Regions from separate parts of the Pseudomonas sp. LBUM1645 genome, predicted to be linked through region 1. Evidence: predicted binding sites of a transcription regulator. Region 1 holds the regulator's gene; the other holds the start of a gene.
The links. Region 1 encodes sigma-54, which starts transcription at its own class of promoters, with help from an activator protein. Its sites were predicted from a motif close to ANTGGCATNNANNTTGCTNT; they were not measured.

Region 2: a site for sigma-54 is predicted at 3,840-3,859, ahead of flhA (flagellar biosynthesis protein FlhA). Genes of this name have one in related genera too.

What each region holds. Positions count from the first base shown of each region.
Region 1 covers NZ_CP166811.1:967,247-973,225, reverse strand. The annotation lists gene ACA079_RS04155 (KpsF/GutQ family sugar-phosphate isomerase) at 1-857, shown strand, start outside; gene ACA079_RS04150 (KdsC family phosphatase) at 857-1,381, shown strand; gene lptC (LPS export ABC transporter periplasmic protein LptC) at 1,389-1,961, shown strand; gene lptA (lipopolysaccharide transport periplasmic protein LptA) at 1,948-2,496, shown strand; gene lptB (LPS export ABC transporter ATP-binding protein) at 2,496-3,221, shown strand; gene ACA079_RS04130 (RNA polymerase factor sigma-54) at 3,405-4,898, shown strand; gene hpf (ribosome hibernation-promoting factor, HPF/YfiA family) at 4,973-5,281, shown strand; gene ptsN (PTS IIA-like nitrogen regulatory protein PtsN) at 5,294-5,758, shown strand; gene rapZ (RNase adapter RapZ) at 5,761-5,979, shown strand, end outside.
Region 2 covers NZ_CP166811.1:5,273,260-5,279,238, forward strand. The annotation lists gene fleN (flagellar synthesis regulator FleN) at 1-234, opposite strand, end outside; gene flhF (flagellar biosynthesis GTPase FlhF) at 351-1,679, opposite strand; gene flhA (flagellar biosynthesis protein FlhA) at 1,691-3,820, opposite strand; gene flhB (flagellar biosynthesis protein FlhB) at 4,068-5,207, opposite strand; gene fliR (flagellar biosynthetic protein FliR) at 5,211-5,979, opposite strand, start outside.

The sequences.
Region 1 (5,979 bases):
TTCTGGCCAGCAAAGGGCGCGTGGTCGTGGTCGGCATGGGCAAATCGGGGCACATCGGCAACAAGATCGCCGCCACCCTGGCCAGTACCGGCACCACGGCTTTTTTCGTGCACCCGGCCGAAGCCAGCCACGGCGATATGGGCATGATCACCCGCGACGACATCATCCTGGCGCTGTCGAACTCCGGCTCCACCAATGAAATCGTCACCCTGCTGCCGCTGATCAAGCGCCTGGGCATTCAATTGATCAGCATGACCGGCAACCCTGATTCACCGCTGGCGAAGGCTGCCGAGGTCAACCTCAACGTACACGTCGAGCACGAAGCCTGTCCGCTCAACCTGGCACCGACCTCGTCGACCACTGCCGCGCTGGTCATGGGCGACGCCCTGGCCGTTGCGCTGCTGGAAGCCCGTGGTTTTACCGCTGAAGATTTCGCCTTTTCCCACCCCGGCGGCGCGCTTGGCCGACGCCTGCTGCTGAAAGTGGAAACCGTCATGCACGCCGGCGCAGAACTGCCCCAGGTGCAACGTGGCACGCTACTCAAGGACGCCTTGATGGAAATGACCCGCAAGGGCCTGGGCATGACCGCGATTGTGGAGGCCGACGGCAAACTGGCCGGGATCTTCACGGACGGCGACTTGCGCCGCACCCTTGACCGGACCATCGACATCCACCATACGACCATTGACGAGGTCATGACCGTTCACGGCAAGACCGCCCGTCCCGATATGCTGGCAGCCGAAGCCCTGAAAATCATGGAAGACCATCGAATCAACGCGCTGGTGGTAGTCGACAAGGAAGACCGTCCAATCGGCGCCTTCAACCTGTCCGACCTGCTGCGCGCAGGAGTAATGTGATGAGCACCGACCTGCTGCAACGCGGCAAGAACATCAAACTGGCGGTTTTCGACGTCGATGGCGTACTGACCGACGGACGCCTGTACTTCCTCGAAGACGGCAGCGAATTCAAGACGTTCAACACCCTCGACGGCCAAGGCATCAAGATGTTGATGGCAGCCGGTGTGCAGACCGCTATCATCAGCGGCCGCAAGACCCCGGTGGTCGAGCGACGAGCGAAGAACCTCGGTATTCCACACGTGTACCAGGGGCGCGAAGACAAACTGGTGGTGCTCGACGAGCTTCTTGCCCAACTCAACCTAAGCTATGAACAAGTCGCCTACCTCGGCGACGACCTGCCGGACCTGCCGGTGATTCGCCGCGTCGGCTTGGGCATGGCGGTGGCAAACGCTGCCAGTTTCGTCCGTGAACACGCCCACGGCATCACCCAGGCCCGCGGTGGCGAGGGTGCCGCTCGCGAATTCTGCGAATTGATCCTGCGCGCGCAGGGCCGCCTTGATGCGGCAAACGCCGCGTACCTGTGAGCCAACTATGCTGAGCAAAAAGATTCGCAAATTCCTGGTGTTCGGTTGCATCGCAGCGATATTCGCGGCGGTCGGCTACTGGAACATCAGCCCGGAACGCTTCCTCGATCAGCCGGTGGCTAAGATCGATGAAACCGCGATCGACTATTACGCGATCAACGCCCACAGCGTGCAATACCTGCCGGACGGCAAACTGCAATACGAAATGACGTCCGACAAGGTTGAACACCTGAAAGCCACCGAAGTGACGCTGCTGACCAATCCCGACCTGAACATGTTCCGCGGCACCGAGTTTCCGTGGCATGTCCAGAGCGAGCACGGCGAAGTGAATCCCGACGGCACTCAGGTCGAACTGATTGACTCGGTGCGCATCACGCGCTTCGACGAGAAAAACCGCAAGACCCTGATTACTACCACCCGCATGACAGTGTTCCCGCAGCAGCAATATGCGCAGACCGAGCAACCCGTTAGAATCGACGGCGCTGGTGGTGTGTCGACTGGCAAGGGAATGAAAGCGTATTTGAAAGAAAGCAGGATACACCTGCTATCTAACGTAAGAGGACAGTATGAGGCTCGTTAAAACCCTCCCTATTTTGCTCGGTCTGAGCGCAGCACTGGGAAGCGTGAGCGCCTGGGCTCTGCCGAACGATCAAGAGCAGCCTATCCGCATCCAGGCCGACGATGCCCAACTGGACGACAAGAATGGTGTTGCCACCTATAAAGGTGACGTGATCATTACCCAGGGTTCGATGATTGTTAAAGGCAATACTGTGACCATCACCCGCACCCCGGCCGGCGACATCGACGTGGTGACTTCGGTGGGCAATCTGGCCTACTTCGAGCAGATGCAGACGGCTGGCGACACCAAACCTGTACAGGGCTGGGGTGTGACCATTCAGTACCACGCCTCGCAAAACCGCGTCGTGCTGATCGATAAGGCAAAAGTTGTCGACAAGGACAACAACGTCACCCAAGGCGAAAAAATCGTCTACGACACCGAGAAAAAGCTTGCGAGCGCTGGGCGCGCTACGGGCAGCAAGGTCACCGAGGCGCGTCCGCGTATCGATATGGTGATCCAGCCGAAGCCGAAAAACGACACGAAAAAGGCTCCGTAATGGCAACTCTGAAAGCTCAGCATCTGGCCAAGAGCTACAAGAGCCGCCAGGTCGTGCGCGACGTCAGCCTGTCGATCGACAGCGGTCAGATCGTCGGCCTGCTGGGTCCCAACGGCGCCGGCAAGACCACCTGCTTTTACATGATTGTCGGCCTGGTACAGGCCGATCAGGGCCGCGTACTGATTGACGACCTGGATGTCAGTCACCAGCCTATGCACGGTCGTGCGAAGGCCGGCATCGGCTATCTTCCGCAAGAAGCATCGATCTTCCGCAAACTCTCGGTAGCCGACAACATCATGGCGATCCTCGAGACCCGCAAGGAACTCGACAAGGCCGGTCGTCGCAAAGAGCTGGAAAGCCTGCTGCAGGAATTCCACATCAGCCACATCCGCGACAACCTCGGGATGAGCCTGTCCGGTGGTGAACGCCGCCGTGTGGAAATCGCCCGGGCACTGGCTACCAACCCGAAATTCATCCTGCTCGACGAACCGTTCGCCGGCGTGGACCCGATTTCGGTGGGTGACATCAAGCAGATCATCTATCACCTCAAGGCCAAAGGCATTGGCGTGCTGATCACTGACCACAATGTCCGTGAAACCCTGGATATCTGCGAAACCGCCTACATCGTCAACGATGGCCAGCTGATCGCCGAAGGTGACTCTGCCACCATCCTGGCCAACGACCTGGTCAAGGAAGTGTATCTGGGCCATGAGTTCCGCCTGTAAGCACTGAGGTGTCTGGCTGGTTGCTCGGCGCTTGTCTCGATAAAAAATCAACATTTTTTTATTGTTACAGTGCTCTAGGCAAACGCTGCAGTTTCGGGCATATAATTTGCTTATGTTTGGCGCTCCGGCGCCCTGTAGTGGATGGCGCATGTGCGCCGGCGAATAAGGTGTTAAGCCCCTGCCATGAAACCATCGCTAGTCTTGAGAATGGGCCAGCAGCTGACGATGACACCGCAGCTGCAACAGGCCATCCGCCTGCTCCAATTGTCGACCCTGGACCTGCAACAGGAAATCCAGGAGGCCCTGGAGTCCAATCCGATGCTCGAACGCCAGGAAGAAGGCGACGACTTCGATAACGCCGACCCCTTGGCCGACAAAGCCGAACAGCAACCCAACGCTGACATTCAGGAACCCTCCTACCAGGAAACCGCCCCGACGGTTGATAACCTCGAGGAAGGCGACTGGAACGAACGCATCCCCAACGAACTGCCCGTCGATACCGCGTGGGAAGACGTCTACCAGACCAGCGCCAGCAGCCTGCCGAGCAACGATGACGACGAGTGGGACTTCACCACCCGGACATCGGCCGGCGAAAGCCTGCAAAGCCACCTGCTGTGGCAACTGAACCTGGCCCCGATGTCCGACACCGATCGCCTGATCGCCGTGACCCTGATCGACTGCATCAACAATCAGGGCTACCTGGACGAAACCCTCGAGGAGATTCTCGAAGCCTTCGACCCGGAACTGGACATCGAACTGGACGAAATCGAAGCCGTCCTGCACCGCATCCAGCAATTCGAACCCGCTGGCATCGGCGCCCGCAACCTGGGCGAATGCCTGCTGCTGCAATTGCGTCAGTTGCCCGCCAAGACGCCTTGGCTGGTCGAGGCCAAACGCCTGGTCACCGATTACATCGACCTGCTTGGCAGCCGCGATTACAGCCAGCTGATGCGTCGCATGAAGCTCAAGGAAGACGAACTGCGCCAGGTGATTGAACTGGTGCAGAGCCTCAACCCGCGCCCAGGCTCGCAAATCGAGTCCAGCGAAGCCGAATACGTCGTTCCCGACGTGATCGTACGCAAGGACAACGAACGCTGGCTGGTAGAACTGAACCAGGAATCCGTGCCACGACTGCGGGTCAACGCTCAATACGCCGGTTTCGTGCGCCGCGCCGACACCAGCGCCGACAACACCTTCATGCGCAATCAGTTGCAAGAGGCCCGCTGGTTCATCAAGAGCCTGCAAAGCCGCAACGAAACCCTGATGAAAGTAGCCACTCAGATCGTCGAGCATCAGCGCGGCTTTCTTGAATACGGCGACGAAGCCATGAAACCGCTGGTCCTGCATGACATCGCCGAAGCGGTGGGCATGCACGAGTCGACGATTTCACGGGTGACCACGCAGAAATTCATGCATACCCCACGGGGCATATATGAACTGAAATACTTTTTCTCCAGCCACGTCAGCACCTCCGAGGGCGGTGAATGCTCGTCCACGGCGATCCGCGCGATCATCAAAAAACTGGTTGCCGCGGAAAATCAGAAAAAGCCGTTGAGTGACAGCAAGATCGCTGGTTTACTGGAGGCACAAGGCATTCAGGTGGCTCGCCGCACCGTCGCCAAGTACCGCGAATCCCTCGGGATCGCGCCTTCGAGCGAACGTAAGCGGTTGATGTAGAGCCACGCCACAGCGTTCCAGTGGCAGGCATTTCTGCCTGCCGCTTTATGCACTGGCAACGAAGGAGAAGCTGTATGCAAGTCAACATCAGTGGACACCAACTGGAAGTGACCGAACCTCTTCGCACCTACATCGGCGAAAAACTCGAACGATTAGAGAGGCATTTCGACAAGATCACCAACGTGCAAGTCACGATGACGGTCGAAAAGCTCAAGCAGAAAATCGAAGCCACGCTGCATATTCCCGGCAATGAAGTGGTCGCAAACGCGGAGCATACCGATATGTACGCGGCGATCGACGCACTGACCGACAAGCTGGATAAACAACTCAAAAAGCATAAGGAAAAGACCCAAAGCCTCCTCCAGGGCGCGACCGGTCGTTAACACTCCCAACCCATGATCCGACTTGAAAGCATCCTGACCCCCGGCCGTTCCCTCGTGAACGTGCCGGGCGGCAGTAAAAAGAAAGCCCTCGAGCAAATTGCCAACCTTATCCACAAAGAAGTGCCGGATCTGGAGATGCAAGATGTCTTCGAGGCTCTGATTGCCCGTGAAAAACTCGGCTCAACCGGTTTTGGCAACGGCATCGCCATTCCCCACTGTCGCCTGAAGGGCTGCACCTCGCCTATCAGCGCCCTGATGCACCTTGATGCACCCATTGATTTCGACGCCATCGACGGTGCCCCGGTTGACCTGCTGTTCGTTTTGCTGGTCCCGGAAGCCGCTACCGATGCGCACCTGGAGTTACTGCGCCAGATCGCCAGCATGCTCGACCGCAAGGAAGTGCGCGAAAAACTGCGCAGCGCCCCGAGCAATGAAGCCTTGTATCAGGTTGTCCTGGACGAGCAAAACGGTCACTAATCATGCGCTTGATCATCGTCAGTGGCCGCTCCGGCTCAGGTAAAAGTACCGCACTCGATGTTCTCGAGGACAACGGCTACTACTGCATCGACAACCTGCCCGCCGGTCTGCTGCCGGAACTGGCCGAACGCGCGTTGATTCACACCGAGCTGGCGCAACCGCTGGTTGCCGTATCCATCGATGCGCGCAACTTGCCGAGTCACTTGTCGCGGTTTCCCGAA
Region 2 (5,979 bases), 2.8 Mb from region 1:
CAACAGTACGTCGCGCAGCTCGCAGCGGCCTTCGATCACGTCGGCCAAAGTACGTTTGGGTGTCAGTCCCAGCAGGACGTCGACGTTCGCCAGCCCCAGATCGGCGTCCAACAGCATGACGCGTCGACCGAGCTCTGCTAGAGCCAGGGACAAGTTCACTGACACGTTAGTTTTCCCGACGCCACCTTTGCCGCCGGTCACCGCGATCACCTGTACGGGATGCATGCTGCCCATGAATTTTCTTTACCTTGTCTTACTTAGACGGAGGCCACATTACTGGCTGCGCGTTCACTAACTGAACAATGCATGGCAGACCATCGATGTAGGTACAAAAACTGTTCATTAATACCTCAGCCGACCTGCTTGGTCGGGCTGTGGTAAATATCAGCGAACATGTCAGCCATGGCTTCTTCGCTGGGTTCTTCTTGCATTTGCACGCTGACGGCGCGACTGACCAACTGATGACGACGCGGTAGATGCAAATCATCCGGAATCCGCGGGCCATCGGTGAGGTAAGCCACCGGCAATTCATGACTGATGGCCAGGCTCAACACCTCGCCCAGACTTGCCGTTTCATCCAGTTTAGTCAGGATGCAGCCAGCGAGCCCACAACGCTTGTAACTGTGATAAGCGGCCGTTAGAACCTGTTTCTGGCTGGTGGTTGCCAAAACCAGATAATTTTTCGATTTGATGCCACGACCGGCCAGGCTTTCGAGCTGCATGCGCAGTGCCGGATCGCTGGCCTGAAGGCCTGCGGTATCGATCAGCACCACGCGTTTGCGCAGCAAAGGCTCCAGCGCCTGCACCAGCGACTGGCCCGGATCGACATGCGTCACCGACACATTGAGGATCCGGCCCAACGTCTTGAGTTGTTCCTGAGCACCAATACGGTAGCTGTCCATGCTGACCAGCGCGATATTCTGCGCGCCGTACTTGAGCACGTAACGGGCCGCGAGTTTGGCCAGGGTGGTGGTCTTGCCCATGCCGGCAGGGCCGACCATGGCAATCACGCCGCCCTCTTCCAGAGGCTCGACTTCCGGTGTGGCGATCATCCGCGCCAGGTGCGCCAGCAACATGCGCCAGGCCTGACGAGGTTCTTCAATATCGGTAATCAGCGCCAGCAAATCGCGCGACAACGGGCCGGACAGACCGATGCGTTGCAGGCGACGCCAAAGATTGGCCTGGGCCGGACGGCTGCCTTGCAGCTGATTCCAGGCCAGGGAGCCGAGTTGCACTTCCATCAGTTCGCGCAGGCTGTTGAGCTCGAAACGCATCGAGTCGAACGCCCGTGGGTCGACGCCACCGGAGGCAGGTGCCGCAGCCGGCGCAGGACGACGGGGTTCGGTGTAGGTCGGCTCGATCAGCGGCTCGGCGGCGGTCAGTGGCAGGCCGGCGAACAATTGGCGATTGGTGGACTTATCGCTCTCGCCATCGCTGCGCAGGCTCAGTTCGGCCTGGGCGGTGACGATCCGCGATTGGGTCTTGCGCAGCTCGTCTTCGAGTTCCATGTTCGGAACGCGCGGAGCCAGCGCCGACAACTTGTAATCCAGGGCAGCTGTCAGCTCGACACCACCGGCGATCCGGCGGTTGCCAATGATGGCGGCATCAGCGCCCAGCTCATCACGAACCAGCTTCATGGCCTGACGCATATCGGCGGCGAAAAAACGCTTAACTTGCATAAACCACTACCTCAGCCGTTGGGCCCTACTGTCGCAACGATGGTCACTTGCTTGTTGTCAGGAATTTCCTGGTAAGCCAACACATGCAAACCCGGGACTGCCAATCGGCCGAATCGCGACAGCATCGCGCGAACCGGACCGGCTACCAGCAGAATCACCGGTTGACCTTGCATTTCCTGACGCTGCGCCGCATCGATCAACGAGCGTTGCAGTTTCTCAGCCATGCTTGGCTCCAGCAGAACACCCTCTTCCGAGCCTTGTCCTGCCTTCTGAAGACTATTGAGCAATATTTGTTCCAACCTTGGCTCCAGGGTGATCACTGGGAGCTCGGAGTCAGTACCTACAATGCTTTGGACGATTGCGCGGGATACGCCGACGCGAACCGCAGCCACCAGCGCGGCAGTATCTTGACTCTTGCTGGCATTGTTGGCGATGGCTTCGGCAATGCTGCGAATGTCCCGTACTGGCACCTGTTCGGCCAGCAAAGCCTGCAAAACCTTGAGCAGCTGCGACAGCGACACCACGCCTGGTACCAGCTCTTCAGCCAGCTTCGGCGAGCTTTTGGCCAGCAATTGCATGAGTTGCTGCACTTCTTCGTGACCGATCAACTCGCTCGAGTGCTTGTACAAAATCTGATTCAAGTGGGTTGCCACTACCGTACTGGCATCGACCACGGTGTAACCGAGGGATTGTGCCTGGGCACGCTGACTGATTTCGATCCAGACCGCCTCCAGACCGAAAGCCGGATCTTTGGCGGTAATGCCGTTGAGCGTACCGTAGACCTGCCCCGGGTTGATCGCCAGTTCGCGGTCCGGGTAAATTTCCGCCTCAGCGAGGATCACCCCCATCAGGGTCAGGCGGTAGGCACTCGGCGCCAGGTCGAGGTTGTCACGGATATGCACGGTCGGCATCAGGAAGCCCAGGTCCTGGGACAGCTTCTTGCGCACGCCCTTGATCCGCGCCAGCAACTGACCACCCTGATTGCGGTCCACCAGCGGAATCAGCCGGTAGCCGACTTCCAGGCCGATCATGTCGATCGGGGTGACGTCGTCCCAGCCAAGCTCCTTGGTTTCCTGAGCACGAGCCGGCGATGGCAGCAGTTCCTGTTGGCGCTTGACCTCTTGCAGCGCCTGAACCTTGACCACGTTCTGCTTCTTCCAGAACAGGTACGCGCCGCCACCCGCCAGGGCTGCCATGCTGAGAAAGGAAAAGTGCGGCATGCCCGGCACGAGGCCCATCACCGCCATCAAACCCGCCGCCACCGCCAACGCTTTGGGCGAGGCGAACATCTGGCGATTGATCTGTTTGCCCATGTCTTCCGAACCGGAAGCACGGGTCACCATGATCGCTGCAGCTGTAGATAAAAGCAGTGATGGCAATTGCGCCACCAAACCGTCACCGATGGTCAACAAGGCGTACACCCGACCGGCATCGCCGAAGGTCATGCCGTGCTGGAAGATACCGACCGCCATGCCGCCGATCAGGTTGATGAACAGAATCAGCAGACCGGCAATGGCGTCACCGCGAACGAACTTGCTGGCACCGTCCATGGAACCGTAGAACTCGGCTTCCTGGGCCACTTCCATCCGGCGCAGTTTGGCCTGGTTCTGGTCGATCAGGCCGGCGTTCAAGTCGGCGTCGATGGCCATTTGTTTACCGGGCATGGCATCGAGGGTGAAACGCGCGCTCACCTCGGAAATCCGCCCGGCACCTTTGGTTACCACGACGAAGTTGATGATCATCAAAATCGCGAACACGACGATACCGACCACGTAGTTACCGCCGATGACCACCTCACCGAAGGCCTGGATCACCTTACCGGCGGCGGCATGGCCGTCCTGACCGTGGAGCATCACCACTCGCGTGGAGGCCACGTTCAGCGCCAGTCGCAGCAACGTCGCCACCAGCAGAATGGTCGGGAACACCGCGAAATCCAGCGGCCGCAAGGCGTAAACACAGACCAGCAAGACGACAATCGACAACGCGATGTTGAACGTGAAGAACACGTCCAGCAGGAACGGCGGCACCGGCAACATCATCATCGCCAGCATGACCAGCAGCAACAACGGCACACCCAGATTGCCTCGACTTAAGTCGGCAACGTTTGTGCGAGCACTGTTGAATAACTGAGAGCGATCCACCGGTTTTCCCCGTTCCTTTAAAGCAAACTTTTTGACGCCTGATGCAGGCGCAGAGCGGCTACTGCAAGAAGCCTTCCAACTTTTGCAGGGGTTTGAAACAGAGGGTTTTATCAGGGGGATTTGCAGTGCCTGGTTCGGCCTCATCGCGAGCAAGCTCGCTCCCACATTTAACCGCGCACTCAAGTAAACGCCGATCAATGTGGGAGCGAGCTTGCTCGCGATGAGGCCGGCTCTGCTAGTGAATCTCTCAGGAATCGCGACGCAGATCCGGTGGAATCGGCAGGTCGTCCTTGAGCGGATCCGGGCGCTTACCCTTGCCGGCGCGGTGCTGGCGGATCTGGTAGACGTAAGCGAGCACCTGGGCGACGGCAAGGTAAAGCCCGCCGGGGATTTCCTGGTCAAGCTCGGTGGAGTAGTAAATCGAACGCGCCAGCGCTGGCGACTCAAGCAGCAGCACTTCGTTGGCCACAGCGATTTCACGCATCTTCAAGGCCAGGAAGTCGCTGCCCTTGGCGATCAGCATCGGCGCCCCACCCTTGTCCGGATCGTACTTGAGCGCTACGGCGTAGTGAGTCGGGTTGGTGATCACCACATCGGCGTCGGGGATCGCCGCCATCATCCGGCGCTGGGACATTTCGCGCTGCAGCTGGCGAATCCGTTGCTTGACCTCCGGGCGCCCTTCCTGGTCCTTGTGCTCGTCGCGCACTTCCTGCTTGGTCATCTTCAGTTTCTTGATGCTTTCCCAGAGCTGTATCGGTACGTCCACGGCGGCGATGATGATCAGCCCGCAGGCCATCCACAGGGTGCTCCAGCCGACCACTTGCAGGCTGTGAATGATCGCCATGTCCAAGGGTTCATGGGCGATGCGCAGCAGGTCATCGATGTCCGAGGACAACACCGCCAGGGCTACGAACAACACGATGAAAAATTTTGCGAGGGCCTTAAGCAGTTCAGCTATGGCCTTGGACGAGAACATGCGCTTGAGGCCGGCGCCGGGGTTCATGCGGCTGAACTTGGGCGCCATGGTGCCGGCGGAGAACAGCCAGCCACCCAGCGAAATCGGCCCGATCAGAGCGGCGAGCAATAAAGTGATCATCACTGGCTGAATCGCCAGCAAGGCAATCTGCCCCGAATGCAGCAGGTAGGTGCCCATGGAGCGCTGATCCAACAGCACCTCCCGCGACAGCGAGAAGTTCAGGCGCATCAGTTCCATCAGGTCCTGCGCCAGCGCACCACCGAAAATCAACAGACCGCCAGCGCCGGCGAGCATGATCGCCAGGGTATTCAGCTCTTTGGAGCGCGCAATCTCTCCCTTCTCACGGGCGTCCTTTTTCTTTTTGTCCGTGGGGTCTTCTGTTTTGTCCTGACCGCTTTCGCTCTCAGCCATGACTCAGCGCGCCTTTGCCAGTTCGCGTAGCCACTGCAAGGCCTCGGAGGCCAGCGGTTGGTACTGATTGATGATATCCGCCAGCCCGACCCAGACGATGAATAACCCGAGCACCAGGGTCAACGGGAAGCCGATGGAGAAAATGTTGAGTTGCGGTGCCGCCCGGGTCATCACGCCAAACGCGATGTTGACCACCAGTAGCGCGGTAATTGCTGGCAGCACCAGCATCAGCGCCGCGCCGAGGACCCAGCCGAGTTTGCCGGCCAGCTCCCAAAAATGATTGACCATCAATCCGCTACCGACCGGCAGCGTGGTAAAGCTTTCGGTGAGGACTTCGAAGACCACCAGATGGCCATTCATGGCCAGGAACAGCAGCGTCACCAGCATGGTGAAAAACTGCCCGATCACCGCCACCGACACGCCGTTGGTAGGGTCGACCATGGAGGCGAAGCCCATGCCCATCTGAATCGATACGATCTGCCCGGCGACCACGAAGGCCTGGAAGAACAGTTGCAAGGAAAAACCCAGCACCGCGCCGATGAGGATCTGCTCGGCGATCAGCAGCAGCCCGCTCAAGTCCAGCGCGTTGACCGGCGGCATCGGCGGCAACCCGGGGGCAATCACTACCGTGATCGCGAGGGCGAAATAAAGGCGCACTCGCGTGGGTACCAGGCTCGTACCGAAAACTGGCATGACCATCAGCAAGGCACCGATACGAAACAGCGGCAGCATGAACGTCGCCACCCAGGTACTGATTTGGGTATCGGTCAGC